3 regions of the Bacillus sp. 01N45 genome follow, and region 1 is predicted to be linked to each of the others. Evidence: riboswitches for the same ligand, from Rfam matches in the RefSeq annotation. Region 1 holds a riboswitch; each other region holds the start of a gene.
What was found. Region 1 has a riboswitch for S-adenosylmethionine ahead of metK (methionine adenosyltransferase). Riboswitches for the same ligand answer to the same signal wherever they lie in the genome.

Region 1 (4,968 bases):
CTTTGTAAGCAGCTTTATCAGCCCAAGTTTGTTCAGGCATTAACACTTCGTCAGGTACACCTGGTACGTGAAGTGGAACTTCAAGACCGAAGATGTCATGTTTAGCTGTTTCAGTTTTCGCAAGTTCGCCGCTTAATGCTGCTTGAATCATTGCACGAGTGTAACCTAAGTTCATACGTTTACCAATGCCGTATTCGCCACCAGTCCAGCCAGTGTTTACTAAGAATACTTTCGCATCGTGTTTCTCGATTTTTTCACCAAGCATTTCAGCATAGCGAGATGCATCAAGTGGTAAGAATGGTGAACCGAAGCAAGTTGAGAATGTTGCTTGCGGAGATGTAACGCCGCGCTCTGTTCCTGCTAGTTTACTAGTGTAACCACTTAAGAAATGATACATAGCTTGTTCTTTTGATAACTTACTGATTGGAGGCAATACGCCAGATGCATCAGCAGTTAAGAAAATGATTGTATTTGGGTGTCCAGCAACACTTGGCAGTACGATATTGTCAATCGCATGCATAGGGTATGCAGCACGAGTATTTTCTGTTAAAGTAGTATCGTTATAGTCTGCGATACGCGTTTGGTTATTAATGATAACGTTTTCTAAAACAGATCCAAATTTGATTGCATCGAAAATTTGTGGTTCTTTCTCGTGAGAAAGGTTTACACATTTTGCGTAGCAACCGCCTTCAATATTGAATACACCGTTATCAGACCAACCATGCTCATCATCACCGATTAATTTACGGTGTGGATCAGCAGATAATGTTGTTTTACCTGTTCCAGATAAACCGAAGAATAGTGCTACGTCACCTTCTTCACCTACGTTTGCAGAGCAGTGCATAGAAAGAATATCTTGTTCAGGTAGTAAGAAGTTCATAATAGAGAAGATTGATTTTTTCATTTCTCCAGCGTATTCTGTACCACCAATTAGTACGATACGTTTTTCGAATGAAACCATAATGAATGCTTCAGAGTTTGTACCGTCAACAGCTGGATCAGCTTTGAAATTCGGTGCAGAAACAATTGTGAACTCTGATTCATGAGTTGTTAATTCTTCTTCAGTTGGACGAATGAATAATTGATGTACAAATAAATTGTGCCATGCATATTCGTTAATAACTTGAATTGGTAGGCGGTAATTGCGGTCAGCGCCTGCAAATCCATTGAAGATGAATAACTCTTCTTTTTCTTTTAAGTATTCTAAAACTTTAGTGTATAATTTATTAAAATGTTCTTCAGAAATCGGTTGATTCACTGCTCCCCAAGCAATTTTGTCAGCAACCGATGCTTCTTTCACAATAAATTTATCTTTAGGAGAACGTCCTGTATATTTTCCTGTTGAAGCAGAAACGGCACCAGTAGAAGTTAATTTCCCTTCATTTCGCATTAATACTTTTTCCACTAATTGCGGAACACTTAGTTGAATCTGTGCATTGCTTCCGTTCAATAATTCGTGTAAACCAATTTGGACATTCACAGTACTCATATTTATATACCATCCTTTTCATTTAATGAAATATTTCTCGTAATCCCCAACAAGAGTATAACACAATTATATAAATAATGTATACTATTTATTTCTTTTTGTTTGTGTGAATGTATTATTTCCTTATTAATATTTCATTCCAGGCGTATTGAGAAAAACTTTCAGGAAAATGTGAATATTAATTGACAAATGAATATCATTTCTTTAGTATAGGTTGGGACGGATACTCTCTTATCCCGAGCTGGCGGAGGGACAGGCCCGATGAAGCCCAGCAACCTCACTTGTAGTGGTAAATACAGGTGAATAGGTGCTAAAACCTGTGCGAGGCTAACGGTCTCGAACGATAAGAGCAAAGGGCAAAAAGCAGTATGCAAGTAGCAAATTAAACCTTTCCTCTATGTAAAGTAGGAAAGGTTTTTCTGTATGCTTGTGTGGGAGAATAAATGTATGTCGCAGTTTGTGGCAAATTAAGGATGAGTTCCGTACAATATATACAATTACTGTAGGGAGGTTTACCACATGACAAAAAAACGTCATCTGTTCACATCTGAGTCTGTAACTGAAGGACATCCAGATAAAATTTGTGACCAAATTTCTGATTCAATTTTAGATGCGATCTTATCAAAGGACGCAAATGCACGTGTAGCTTGTGAAACAACTGTAACAACTGGTTTAGTATTGGTAGCGGGGGAAATTACGACTTCTACTTACGTAGATATTCCAAAAATCGTTCGTGAAACAATTCAAGGCATTGGTTACACACGCGCAAAATACGGATTCGATGCAGAAACTTGTGCAGTTTTAACATCTATCGATGAGCAATCTGCTGACATCGCTATGGGTGTTGACCAAGCGCTAGAAGCACGCGAAGGTCTAATGACTGACGCTGAGATTGAGGCAATTGGTGCGGGAGACCAAGGTTTAATGTTTGGCTTCGCATGTAATGAAACACAAGAATTAATGCCACTTCCAATCTCGCTTGCTCACAAATTAGCTCGCCGTTTAACTGAAGTACGTAAAGATGACACATTATCATACTTACGTCCGGATGGAAAAACGCAAGTTACAGTTGAGTATGATGAAAATGGTAAACCTGTACGTGTAGATACAATCGTAATTTCTACACAGCATCATCCAGATGTTACATGGGAAGAAATCGATCGCGATTTAAAAGAGCATGTAATTAAAGCTGTAGTTCCAGCAGAATTAATGGATGGAGAAACGAAATTCTTCATTAACCCAACTGGCCGCTTCGTAATTGGTGGACCACAAGGTGATGCTGGTTTAACAGGACGTAAAATCATCGTTGATACTTATGGTGGATACGCTCGCCACGGTGGCGGTGCATTCTCTGGTAAAGATGCAACGAAAGTTGACCGTTCTGCAGCATATGCAGCTCGTTATGTTGCGAAAAACATCGTAGCAGCTGGTCTTGCTGACAAAGCAGAAGTACAACTTGCATACGCAATTGGTGTAGCACAACCAGTATCAATTTCAGTTGATACATTCGGGACTGGTAAAGTATCTGAAGACGTACTAGTAGAACTAGTTCGTAACAACTTCGATCTTCGCCCAGCTGGTATTATTAAAATGCTAGACTTACGTCGCCCAATTTATAAACAAACAGCAGCTTACGGCCACTTCGGACGTACTGATGTAGACCTAACATGGGAACGTACAGACAAAGCTGCAGCTTTAAAAGAGCAAGCTGGTCTATAATATATGAAAAAAAGCTTTGCGCCGTGAGCGCAAAGCTTTTTTTATTTTGTTTTACTTCCAATTTGAATACATGAGCTACAATACACTTCGCCGTATAGCTCAATATACTTTTTCATATTCGTCATACTATTTGCTGGAAAGGGCATATGAATCCATGCTTTTTCATACGTTTGTATTTCTTTTTTACATGATTTACAAAGGATTGGTTTCTTCTGGAACATATGTAATCAACCTTTCATTTGACGTGCTTTACCCGCGCAAAAGGCACTGCATAGTAAAAATAGTGTTGCGAATATAATGCTTACTAATGTAGCGTATGGAATTGCGCCTTTTAGAGAAAAGCCGACAGTAATGGAAGCGACGAATAAGAGGATGAATGTTGTTGTTAGTTTTTTATAAAGTTCCATAATATGTAGACCTCCTTATTTAGAGATAGAACGTTTAAAAATAAAATCTATTATATAGGCAAGTACGAGAGGAATTAATGTGCTAGTCAAATAGTAACGAATACCACCATCAGGCAAAAGTACATACAATTTTAAAAAGTTAATATCGAACCCGTAAGCGATACATTGAAAAAGGGATAATATAATTAGGAATGGTATAATGGGTACGGATCGTTTCATATTTTGAATCATGTAAAGCTCCTTTATATGGATAAACATACTTATATTGTATCATGTTGAATCCTTTGCTTCATACATAATTTTACAATAAAATGAAAGGGAAGATGAAAAATGAGTGTAACTGAACATAAAAAACAAGCTCCAAAAGAAGTGCGTTGTAAGATCGTGACGATTTCCGATACACGTACGGAAGAGACAGATAAGAGCGGACAACTATTACATGAATTGTTAAAAGAAGCGGGACATAAAGTAACTTCTTATGAAATTGTAAAAGATGATAAAGAAAGTATTCAGCAAGCGGTGTTAGCTGGTTATCATAAGGAAGATGTAGATGTTGTATTAACAAATGGCGGTACTGGTATTACGAAACGCGATGTCACAATTGAAGCAGTATCAGCGTTATTACATAAAGAAATTGTCGGATTTGGTGAGTTGTTCCGCATGATTAGTTATTTAGAAGATATCGGAAGCAGCGCAATGTTAAGTAGAGCGATTGGTGGTACAATTGGGCGCAAAGTAGTTTTCTCGATGCCAGGATCGAGCGGAGCAGTTCGCCTTGCGATGAATAAATTAATTTTACCGGAATTAGGTCATATTACATTTGAGCTGCATCGCCAATGAGTAAGTATGCTGGAATTGTATTAGCAGGCGGTATGTCGAGTCGATTCGGTGAGCCGAAAGCGTTAGCAATTTGGAAGGGAACTACTTTTGTTGAGCATATTGTGAAAGTGATGGGAAATACTTTGCAAGACATTGTAGTAATTAGCCATACTGATATAAAAGAGCGAGTAGAGCAACTCGTACAAGTTCCTGTTATAGAAGATATTCCGCATTATAAAGGAAATGGACCGCTTGCCGGCATTGTATCAGGTATGGAATATATAGAAGCAGATTGGTACGCTATTATGCCTTGCGATGCACCAAACGTTTCGCCAGAGTGGTTTACCATTTTACTAGAGCAAACGAGTAATGAATATGATGCGGTTGTACCTATTATTAATGGAAGAAAACAACCGTTACTTGCAGCGTATCATAACCGTGTGAAAGAAAAGATGTATGCTTTGCTTCAGGAAGAAAAAAGAAGTGTGGGCCAGCTTTTATCACAATGTAATGTAAAGTATGTTGCTGGAGAAG
Region 2 (4,968 bases), on a different contig from region 1:
ATGGTAAAGAAGCACAAAAAGAAGCCGTTGTACAACGTGTATATAAAGAAAAATCAGGTGAAAATACAATTGTGTATGTACTGTTAGAGAATGAACAAAAAGTATTTATGATACCGGTGAAGAAATTCCCATATGCTATGTTTACAGAAGTGGGAGATCCAATTCAAATCACATATTTAGATACAGGAGAGGCGATGTCTTCCGTATCTAAATTTACAAATAGCAATTTGAAAAAGTAAAGCGATAGAAATTCTATCGCTTTTTTTTACGGTATGAAACAGGAAAATGAACTATACTTGACGTATGTTTATGTTGTAACTATAATTGTTACGATTTAGTATTTATCGGAAAGGGTGAACGGAAAAGTGAATGGAGTTAATCACGAAATATATAAACCTGTCAAGACAAATAGGTTATGGATGATTCTTGTATTAGGGACACTTACGGCGATTGGGCCATTATCTATTGATATGTATTTGCCTTCTTTACCAAAATTAACAGATGATTTACAAACAGGCGCATCTCTTGCACAGCTTACATTGACAGCATGTTTGCTTGGGCTTTCAGTAGGACAATTATTTGTTGGTTCAATTAGTGACATTTACGGAAGGCGCAAACCTCTTATTATCGCTCTTATTATTTATGTTGCTTCTTCTTTACTTTGTGCTATTGCACCATCTATTTGGAGTTTAGTGTTATTGCGCTTCTTACAAGGGGCTTCAGGATCGGCCGGGATTGTTATATCACGTGCAATGGTACGTGACATGTATTCAGGTTCTGAAATGACGAAGTTTTTCTCACTGCTCATGTTAGTAAACGGAGCAGCGCCTATTTTGGCACCGATTATAGGGGGACAATTACTACAGTTCACAACATGGCGCGGTGTCTTCATCGTTCTCGGAGCAATTAGTGTATTCATGTTAATATCAGCTACTTTCGTATTACGTGAAACATTACCTCCTGAAGAAAGAGAAACAGGTGGTTTGTCAGGGACATTGGCGACGTATGGAAAACTGTTAAAAGATCGTTTGTTTATGGGATATGCATTATCACAAGGGCTAGTAACGGCGGCAATGTTTGCTTACATTTCGGGCTCACCATTTGTGTTGCAGAACATATACGGAGCATCACCACAGCAATTTAGCTTATTCTTTGCGATTAACGGTATCGGTATTATTATTGCTAGTCAGGTTACGGGCCGTTTAGCAGGGAAAGTGAATGAGAAAACGTTATTCGTTTCCGGTATTATTATTGCAGCCGTTGGTGGTTTATCTTTACTACTGACAATCTTACTAGGAATAGGTTTAATTGGTGTTTTATGCTCGTTATTCCTTGTCGTATCAAGTGTCGGGGTTGTATCAACAACTGGGTTCTCATTAGCGATGAGAAATCAGAAACAAGCTGCAGGAACAGCGTCGGCTTTATTAGGTTTATTACAATTTATTTCAGGAGCACTTGTTGCACCGTTAGTAGGTATTGGTGGAAGCAACACCGCATTACCGATGGGGGTTGTAATAGCTCTTTGTGAAATTGGTGCTGTATTATGTTATCTATTTATGGCCAGAAGAAGTGAAAAGCAGTTTGAACTACAACAAAGACAAAATTTAGAGGCTTAACAAAAAAGAACTGATTCAAAGGGAATATTTGAATCAGTTCTTTTTTTCATTTCTTTGAAATACCTCATACATATTATTCATGATCGTATCATATAAAACAGCAAGTTTATCCCACGCCCAGCGATTACTATCGACTTCTTTTTCCCCGCAGTCGATAATATCGGTATGGTCGGTAATTTTATACGCTTTTTTAACGATAATAGGAGCAATTTTCGGTATACGTGGGATTTCTTTTAAGATATCTGCGAAGTTTCCAATGTAGACATGACCGATGATTTCGATTGTTAATGATTTATCTGATATATTTAGCACGGTATGAAATTGATTTGTATGTTGTTGTTTTAAATATTGGGCTAACTTAAATGGAGCATGTTTCTTTTTTAATACGCGGCGAAGGCTCTCTGTATTTTCGATATGAAGTGATTTTTCACGAATAAGGACACGAATATCTTCTCCCATAAAAGGCATTGTGTTGTACATAGATGATTCTCCTTAAAAACTTACATATGTTTGCGTTATGCATATGTAAGTCTAGCATGGTTTGTTCTTTATGTGTGCTTACAGTTTTGTAAGGTGATGTAGTAAAGCAGTGCAAAAGTTATTTGCATAAAGTGACGATACTGTGACAAAAATGTAGGCATGTATATTAAGGTAGCGTCTTAAGTGTAAAAAGTAGGATGTTCTCGGTATAATAACAAGTGGAGATAAAAGAAACTATAATGAGTAGTAGCTGTAGATAAAAGGAGAAGAAGAGATGAAGAAGGTTTTGGGTATTGCTGTAATGGGAAGTATGATCCTTCTAGCAGGATGTAATGGAAATAAAGATACGAAAGAACCGAAAGAAAAGGTAGAGCAATCTACTGAGCAAACAGAAGAGATGAAAGAATACCGTGCAGTACATGAAAAATACGATATGAAAATGAATAAAGAAATTAATAAAGCACTACAGTTATTTGAAGTGGCAAAAGAAAAGGGCGGTAAGGAAATAACGAATGCTACATATAAAGAAGATGTGCAAAAGGTAACGACTAGCATGTTAGAAGATATTGATAATATACGTAAAGAAATTCGTGTTCCAAAATCGAAAGAGCAAGAACATGAGGTATACGCTGGTTTCTTGAATGAATCGGAACAAGCAATGAAAAAATTACAGAAGTTAGCTAAAGAAGAAGACTCATCATTGATTCGTGATATAGAAATTAACTTTGCAACAGCATCAACATACTATAAACGTTTTCAAGCAGAAACGAAAAAATAACCTTGCGTACGCGCAAGGTTATTTTTTCTTCTTACCATCTCCGTCTTCATCCCCGGATACTAATACATTTTGTTTTTCGTGAAATTCAGAGATTGTTTGTCTGGTAATATTATCTATCGAATGGAGTATAAAAAGAAGTGATACGTTTCTTTTTAATAAAGAGTTTATCCCGCTATTTGCCGGGCAGTAAGACCCCCACCTCAAAATTCAGTGAAAGCAAAGAAGTTAGGTAGGGGATCCACTGCCCCTAAAAGCCCGATTGGTTCAACTAATAATCAGTGGGGGATGCCCCCCACTGATTAAAGTTTCACTTTATAGACCCCGATGATGACAAGTATAACGATTGTTAATGGTAATCCTATAGTAGCAAGAAGCAAGGGATCCATCTTATAACTTCTTTAATATTATTTCTTTTTATTATAAGAGAAAACTGTAATTTCGATAAAAGGAGCGAAAACTGATTTTTCTAAATATATCCAATTTGATTGACTTTTCATTTTTTCAGAATTATAATTCAAAATATACAATTTGAACCAAATAATAATATAGCAATTTACTTATCCAGAGAGGTAGAGGGACTGGCCCTATGACACCTCAGCAGCGGGTTCTGTAACAGGAACACCGTGCTAATTCCAGCAAGCAAGTCTTGAAAGATAAGTGATGGGCCTTCGTTTATTAAGCCTTGATCTTATTTTTTAAGATCAAGGCTTTTTGTGTTTTAAGAAGCGGAAAAGTAATAGGAACAAATATGTCAATAAAACAAAGTAAATACATTTGTTTAGGGGGTTATTGAAGTGTATGTTATTAAAAAACTATCGGTTATGGTGTTCACGCTATGGGTCATTACAACAGTAACATTTTTGATTATGCATATCATTCCAGGGGATCCATTTTCATCAGATGCGAAAATCTTTCCTGAAGAAGTGATACAAAACATGAGAGCGAAGTATCACCTTGATGAACCGTTATGGAATCAATATGTTGCTTATTTAGATGGCGTAGTTCATTTTGATTTTGGTGAATCTGTTCAATCCACAGGTCAAGGTGTATCAGAAATTATAACGACAGGATTTGGTCCATCAGCGATTATTGGTTTACAAGCACTTGTTATTTCATTATTAGTCGGAATTGCAGCAGGTACATTTGCAGCTCTATATCATAGGAAAGTAATTGATTATAGTGTGAGCTTACTTGCGATTCTCGGTATTTCTATTCCAAGTTTTATTTTAGCACCACTATTTATACAAGTATTTGCTATACAATTTGAACTTTTACCAGTAGCGTCTTGGGGCACATTCGAACATACGGTATTGCCATCCTTCGCATTAGCGTTAGGACCAATCGCGGTTATTACAAGATTTGTTCGCTCTAATATGATTGAAGTTTTGCAGAGTGATTATATTAAGCTAGCGAGAGCGAAAGGCATACCAATTAAGAAAATCATTATAAGACATGCTCTTCGAAATGCGATTGTTCCGGTACTTACATTTGTTGGACCGTTAATGGCTGGACTTTTAACAGGAACTTTCGTTATTGAAAAAATATTTTCCATTCCTGGTCTAGGAAAATATTTTGTAGATAGCATTTTTAACCGGGATTATCCGGTCATTATGGGAACAACGATTTTCTATAGTGCATTATTAATTTCTTGTATTTTCATTACAGATATTATTCACCGTATTGTGGATCCGCGTATTCGTTCTATTACGTAAGGAGGGGGGCATTTAAATGGGAGCTTATGAAATCAATAAACAGTTATTAACGAATGAGGAGAAAAAAGAATTAACGATAAATAAAGATCAGCAAACGATTAGTCGAAAGAAGGAAGTGTTTCGCAAGTTTATATCAAACCCTATAGCAGTTTTAGGGGCAGTGACGTTATTACTAATTATTATTTTCTCACTGGTTGGCGAAAGTTTAACGGCATTTACTGCGAGTGAACAAGTAAAAGAAGCAACAAACCTCCCACCTAGTAGTGAGCATTGGTTCGGAACAGATGATTTAGGAAGGGACATATGGGCGCGCACCTGGGCTGGAGGGAAAATTTCACTAACAGTTGGATTAGTGGCAGCGGCTCTTGATATAGGAATAGGT
Region 3 (4,968 bases), on a different contig from region 1:
CTTTAATTTTTAAAATGCCTTCTTTTTGTAAAATTGCTAAACCACGTCCATGGTCAGTAACGGAATTACTCATAATAATTGTCGCCCCGTCTGGAAGTTCTTTTAAGCTCTTATACTTTTGAGAATATACACCAATTGGTTCCAAGTGAATTTTCCCTGCTATTTCAAAATCATATTTTTTATCTTTCATTTCTTTTTCTAAATACGGAATATGCTGGAAGTAGTTTGCATCTAAATCCTTATCCGCTAACGATTTATTTGGTAACACGTAATCTTGGAACTTTTTCACTTCTAATTCAATTCCTTTTTTCTCAAGTAACGGTTTTGCCTTTTCTAAAATTTCAGCGTGCGGCACGTTAGAAGCCCCCACAACTAGTTTCTTTTCATCTTTATCTTTCCCGCCACAAGCAGCTAACCCAAAAATAGAAGTTGAAATAAGTGCTGTAAGTAATAATTTTTTCATTTGAAACATCCTCCTGTTTTTTTATTATCGTTTATCTATTCGAGTCGTTACACTATCACCAATCCACTGAATGAAAAATACCACTAGTAATACACAAATTGTCGCAACGATTGTTACATCGTTATTTCCTCGCTGGAATCCTTCTAAATAAGCAAGTGTTCCAAGGCCACCAGCACCAACAACCCCCGCCATTGCTGTATAGCCTACTAAAGCGATTGTTGTAACCGTAATACCAGATACTAATGCTGGTAACGATTCTGGAATTAATACTTTCAAAATAATAGTGCTTGTTTTTGCTCCCATTGCTTTTGAAGCTTCAATTACACCTTTATCAATTTCGCGAAGTGCAATTTCAACCATTCTCGCGTAAAACGGTGCCGCTCCAATAATTAAAGCTGGCAGTGCTGCACTCGCTCCAAGAATTGTTCCAAGCAGAATCTTTGTGAATGGGATTAATAAAATGATTAAAATGATGAACGGTATCGAGCGGAAAATGTTTACGAACGCTCCAATTGCCGTGTTAACCGATTTGTTTTCCCATAAATTATCTTTCGCTGTCATAAAGAGTAACAATCCTAAAATTAGTCCTAAAACAAATGTGGCAAGAGCTGCGATTGCCGTCATATATAACGTTTCACCAGTTGCTTCTAACATTTGATTCCAATCAATATTTGTGAGTAACTTATCCATGTGCAATCACCTCCAGCTCTACTTGATCTTGATGTATTCCCTCTATTGCTTGCTGAATCGCTGTTTCCTCACCATTTAAATGAATAACTAAACTACCGTAAGAGCCGTTATTTGTTTGGGCGATGTTTCCTTGCAAAATGCTAACTTCTATATCACTGCGTTGCATTAATCTTTGAAGTACTGGTCTTTCTACAGCTTCACCGATAAACTGCAAACGAACTACTTTACCATCTGGATACTTTTCAATTAAACTTTCAATCGTTTCATTTGTATCTTCAGAATCCGTTAACTGCTGTACAAATCGCTTTGTAATGTCTTTCTGCGGATTGCGGAATACATCAAGTACTGGACCCGTTTCTACAATCTTCCCTTTCTCCATTACCGCCACTCGATTACAAATCTTTCGAATCACGTGCATCTCGTGTGTAATGAGTACAATTGTTAAACCGAGACGCTTATTAATATCTAATAATAAATCTAAAATTTGATCTGTCGTTTCTGGATCAAGAGCTGATGTCGCTTCATCACATAAAAGCACTTGTGGATTGTTAGCTAATGCTCTTGCAATACCAACGCGTTGCTTTTGTCCTCCGCTCAGCTGAGATGGATACGCGTCCCCTCTTCCTTCTAATCCAACAAGATGAATTAACTCATCCACTCGTTTTCTTCTCTTCGCCTTATCAACACCTGCAATTTCAAGTGGGAACTCGATATTTTCGCGTACAGTTCGTGACCAAAGTAAGTTGAAGTGCTGAAAAATCATTCCGATTTCTTGCCTTGCCTTACGAAGTTCACTCCCTGTAATTGCTGAAATCACACGATTTGCAATTGTAATTTGGCCAGAAGTTGGTTTCTCTAACTGATTGAATAATCTGATTAAAGAACTTTTCCCAGCGCCACTATATCCGATCACACCAAATATTTCACCTTTGTCTATTTTTAAATTGGCATTATCTACAGCAGTGACATCACCGCTTTTTGCTTTATATATTTTCTTTACATTTTCTAACAAGATCATGATGTTCACCCCTTTTTTTGTTTAAAAAGCGTAAGCGGCTCGTTTAGAACAAGAGGACGCCCGAATCCCTGACGTAGAGGTGCTTTTTGCCTCATAGGAAGGGATGAAACGACCGACTGTTCTAGCCGCTGAAGCTAGATTTTTGGTCGACTCCGCAATTTTTTATTTTTAATGCGTGTAGTCCACCATTATCACTACTTTTATTGTTTGAATGTCCTCCACATTCAAACAATAAAAAAACCTTTCCGCTTTAGAGAAGCAGAAAGGTTTATATGCGTATATAACAACATTATCCCTCTCTCTCATCTCTCAAAGCATTTGCTTTGCAGGAATTGGCACCATTTCAACATAAGTTGACGGTTGCCGGGCTTCACAGGGCACAGTCCCTCCACCTCTCTTGATAAGAGAAATCAGATTACATTTTCGTCTGATTTGTAATTTATGAAATTGTCTATATTTTATGAATTGAATTGTATCAATATCCACACACCATGTCAACAGAAATTTTCGTAAAAAATGAAACTTCAGAATTTTAAGCGCCTACTGACATCGGTTTACATATATGGAACATCGATTCAACTAATAGCATCGTTCGATACGTTCCCGAATATTGTACACGTCCATCGTTCATTAGCATTTGCAATCGTACATTTCCATTCACCAATTGTTTTACATCTTCCTCATCTACACAAACGATTTGCTCCGTTCCTCTTTCCTCATGTAGCAGCTCTATATAATCTCTTGAAATTTGTAACGAACAACTTTCATCTCCAAAGCGGAAATTAACAGTTTTTTCTCCTTGTCTTAAAAGCGGCTCTAAATGATATTGACCATTAGCGTAATTTACAAATGATTGCAGCAAAGAATATAATTTCACCCTAAATCACATCCTTCATATCACTTTCTATTACACATACCATTCCCTCTCACTAAAGAGCAATCCTGTTACTTTCGCTCGACAAATACTGTAACCACCCTGCATCTCGACATATTTCCCGAGAAATATGTCGAGGCGGCAAAAACTTTGCCGCCTACTTTAATTCCGTATATAAATATTCAACCGAATGAAATGCATATATCTTCTTCATGAGTGTCCCATTTTCAAAAACAAGTAAACACGGTACACTTTCGATTCCATACTCTTTCGCTAAATGCGGAGCATAATTTAAATCTAACATTCCAATTTGGAGGTCTTCAATTGTCAGCTCAACAACTGTTAACATCTTTTTTGCTAATTGGCATGTTCCACACATTGGAGTATATACATATAACACTGTTTTTTCTTCGTTCTCTATTAGGGCTGTAGCTTCGGCTCCTGTCCAATCAATCACTTCTATCATTCCTTACCGTAAATATTCTGTATAAACGTCAATGTCAGCTCCCCATAATACATTTGCTAAGTGTGAAGATGGCGCAGTTGCCACTTCTCGGTACGAGCGATCAATGTAAATATGCTCTGCTTGCGGAAATTCTTTTCGAAATTGCTTCCTTAACTTTTCTCCAGCATCATCAGCATCCACTAGTACATACACTTCCTTATCAAAAAACTGATCAATGAGCTCATCCATTTTCGATAAACCAATTGTACCATTTGTACAAACAATTTCCACCGGTTCACGAATAATAGATTCAATCTTTCTTCTATCTGATTTACCTTCTACAATAATGACTTTTTCTACATAAATCATATGTCATCACCCGATCACCATATACTATACAACCTTTAACTTAGTATATAGTATATTCGTTATTTTCATGTTGTTTCCTGTTTATTTTTGCAAAAGAAAAGCGGAAGCGGCTTGCTCAGAACAAGAGGACATTGGAACTCCTGAACTAGAGGCGCTTTTTGCCTCAAGTGAAGGAATGAAATGACCGACTGTTCTAGCCGCTGAAGCTGGATCACAAAGAAAAGCGGAAGCGGCTCGTTCAGATTGTGAGGGGGATGGAGCTTCTGACGTAAAGGCACTTTTTGCCTTGTAGGAAGAAGCGAAGCCACCGAACAATCTAGCCGCTGAAGCTGGACAATAAAGAAAAGCGGAACCGACTGTTTAACCCTGTTGGCTAAGGTTCTTTCGCACAGAAGACGCTTTTTGTCTTCTCGTGCGGAAGGTTCTTAGACATGAAGGGCTAGGAGGTGGAGCTGGACAATAAAAAATTAAACGAAATCGTTTTTTCAAAAAACGTTCTCCTACACGATAATTAGTATATGATTCTACGTTCATTATTTTACACAAAATAAAAAAGGACAGCACAAAGGCTGTCCTTTAGTCGACTATAATTAGTCTTGGTTTGTCATTTCTGCATATTTTTCTGCAGTTAATAACTTCTCAACTTGGCTTGCATCAGAAAGTTCAACTTTAACCATCCATGCACCCTCGTATGGAGATTCGTTAACAAGTTCTGGTTGGTCACTTAATTCTTCGTTTACTGCTACAACTTTACCACTTACAGGTGCGTATAACTCAGAAACTGTTTTAACAGATTCTACGCTTCCGAATGGCTCGTCAGCTTCGATTGTTGCACCTACTTCAGGAAGTTCAACGAATACGATATCGCCTAGCTCACCTTGTGCAAAGTGAGTAATACCGATAACAACTTCATTACCTTCAGTTTTTACCCATTCGTGTTCTTCAGAGTAACGTAAATTATTTGGAATGCTCATGACTGTACCTCCAGTGAATGTATTAATTATGTAAAAATACCTTATTGGTACTTTTTCCACACACTTTCAAACTGCTCTTCGTTAAAACCAAGTGTTACATTCGTTCCATTTGTTACGATTGGACGTTTAATCAAC

Region 2: another riboswitch for S-adenosylmethionine. It lies ahead of AC1DMU_RS26295 (ABC transporter permease); the one in region 1 lies ahead of metK (methionine adenosyltransferase).
Region 3: another riboswitch for S-adenosylmethionine. It lies ahead of AC1DMU_RS22560 (methionine ABC transporter ATP-binding protein); the one in region 1 lies ahead of metK (methionine adenosyltransferase).

The regions. Positions count from the first base shown of each region.
Region 1 covers NZ_JBFTQW010000013.1:103,806-108,773, forward strand. The annotation lists gene pckA (phosphoenolpyruvate carboxykinase (ATP)) at 1-1,489, opposite strand, end outside; SAM riboswitch class I at 1,718-1,839, shown strand; gene metK (methionine adenosyltransferase) at 2,009-3,208, shown strand; gene AC1DMU_RS24680 (hypothetical protein) at 3,250-3,429, opposite strand; gene AC1DMU_RS24685 (hypothetical protein) at 3,436-3,615, opposite strand; gene AC1DMU_RS24690 (hypothetical protein) at 3,631-3,846, opposite strand; gene AC1DMU_RS24695 (MogA/MoaB family molybdenum cofactor biosynthesis protein) at 3,946-4,455, shown strand; gene AC1DMU_RS24700 (molybdenum cofactor guanylyltransferase) at 4,452-4,968, shown strand, end outside.
Region 2 covers NZ_JBFTQW010000016.1:25,431-30,398, forward strand. The annotation lists gene AC1DMU_RS26265 (DUF3981 domain-containing protein) at 1-239, shown strand, start outside; gene AC1DMU_RS26270 (multidrug effflux MFS transporter) at 366-1,616, shown strand; gene AC1DMU_RS26275 (hypothetical protein) at 1,650-2,096, opposite strand; gene AC1DMU_RS26280 (hypothetical protein) at 2,371-2,874, shown strand; partial or broken gene AC1DMU_RS26285 (DUF3951 domain-containing protein) at 2,893-3,031, opposite strand; partial or broken gene AC1DMU_RS26290 (DUF3951 domain-containing protein) at 3,183-3,260, opposite strand; SAM riboswitch class I at 3,429-3,534, shown strand; gene AC1DMU_RS26295 (ABC transporter permease) at 3,669-4,586, shown strand; gene AC1DMU_RS26300 (ABC transporter permease) at 4,603-4,968, shown strand, end outside.
Region 3 covers NZ_JBFTQW010000011.1:87,219-92,186, forward strand. The annotation lists gene metQ (methionine ABC transporter substrate-binding lipoprotein MetQ) at 1-463, opposite strand, end outside; gene AC1DMU_RS22555 (methionine ABC transporter permease) at 488-1,153, opposite strand; gene AC1DMU_RS22560 (methionine ABC transporter ATP-binding protein) at 1,146-2,171, opposite strand; SAM riboswitch class I at 2,471-2,578, opposite strand; gene AC1DMU_RS22565 (hypothetical protein) at 2,704-3,048, opposite strand; gene AC1DMU_RS22570 (thioredoxin family protein) at 3,203-3,511, opposite strand; gene AC1DMU_RS22575 (toprim domain-containing protein) at 3,515-3,859, opposite strand; gene gcvH (glycine cleavage system protein GcvH) at 4,450-4,833, opposite strand; gene AC1DMU_RS22585 (arsenate reductase family protein) at 4,875-4,968, opposite strand, start outside.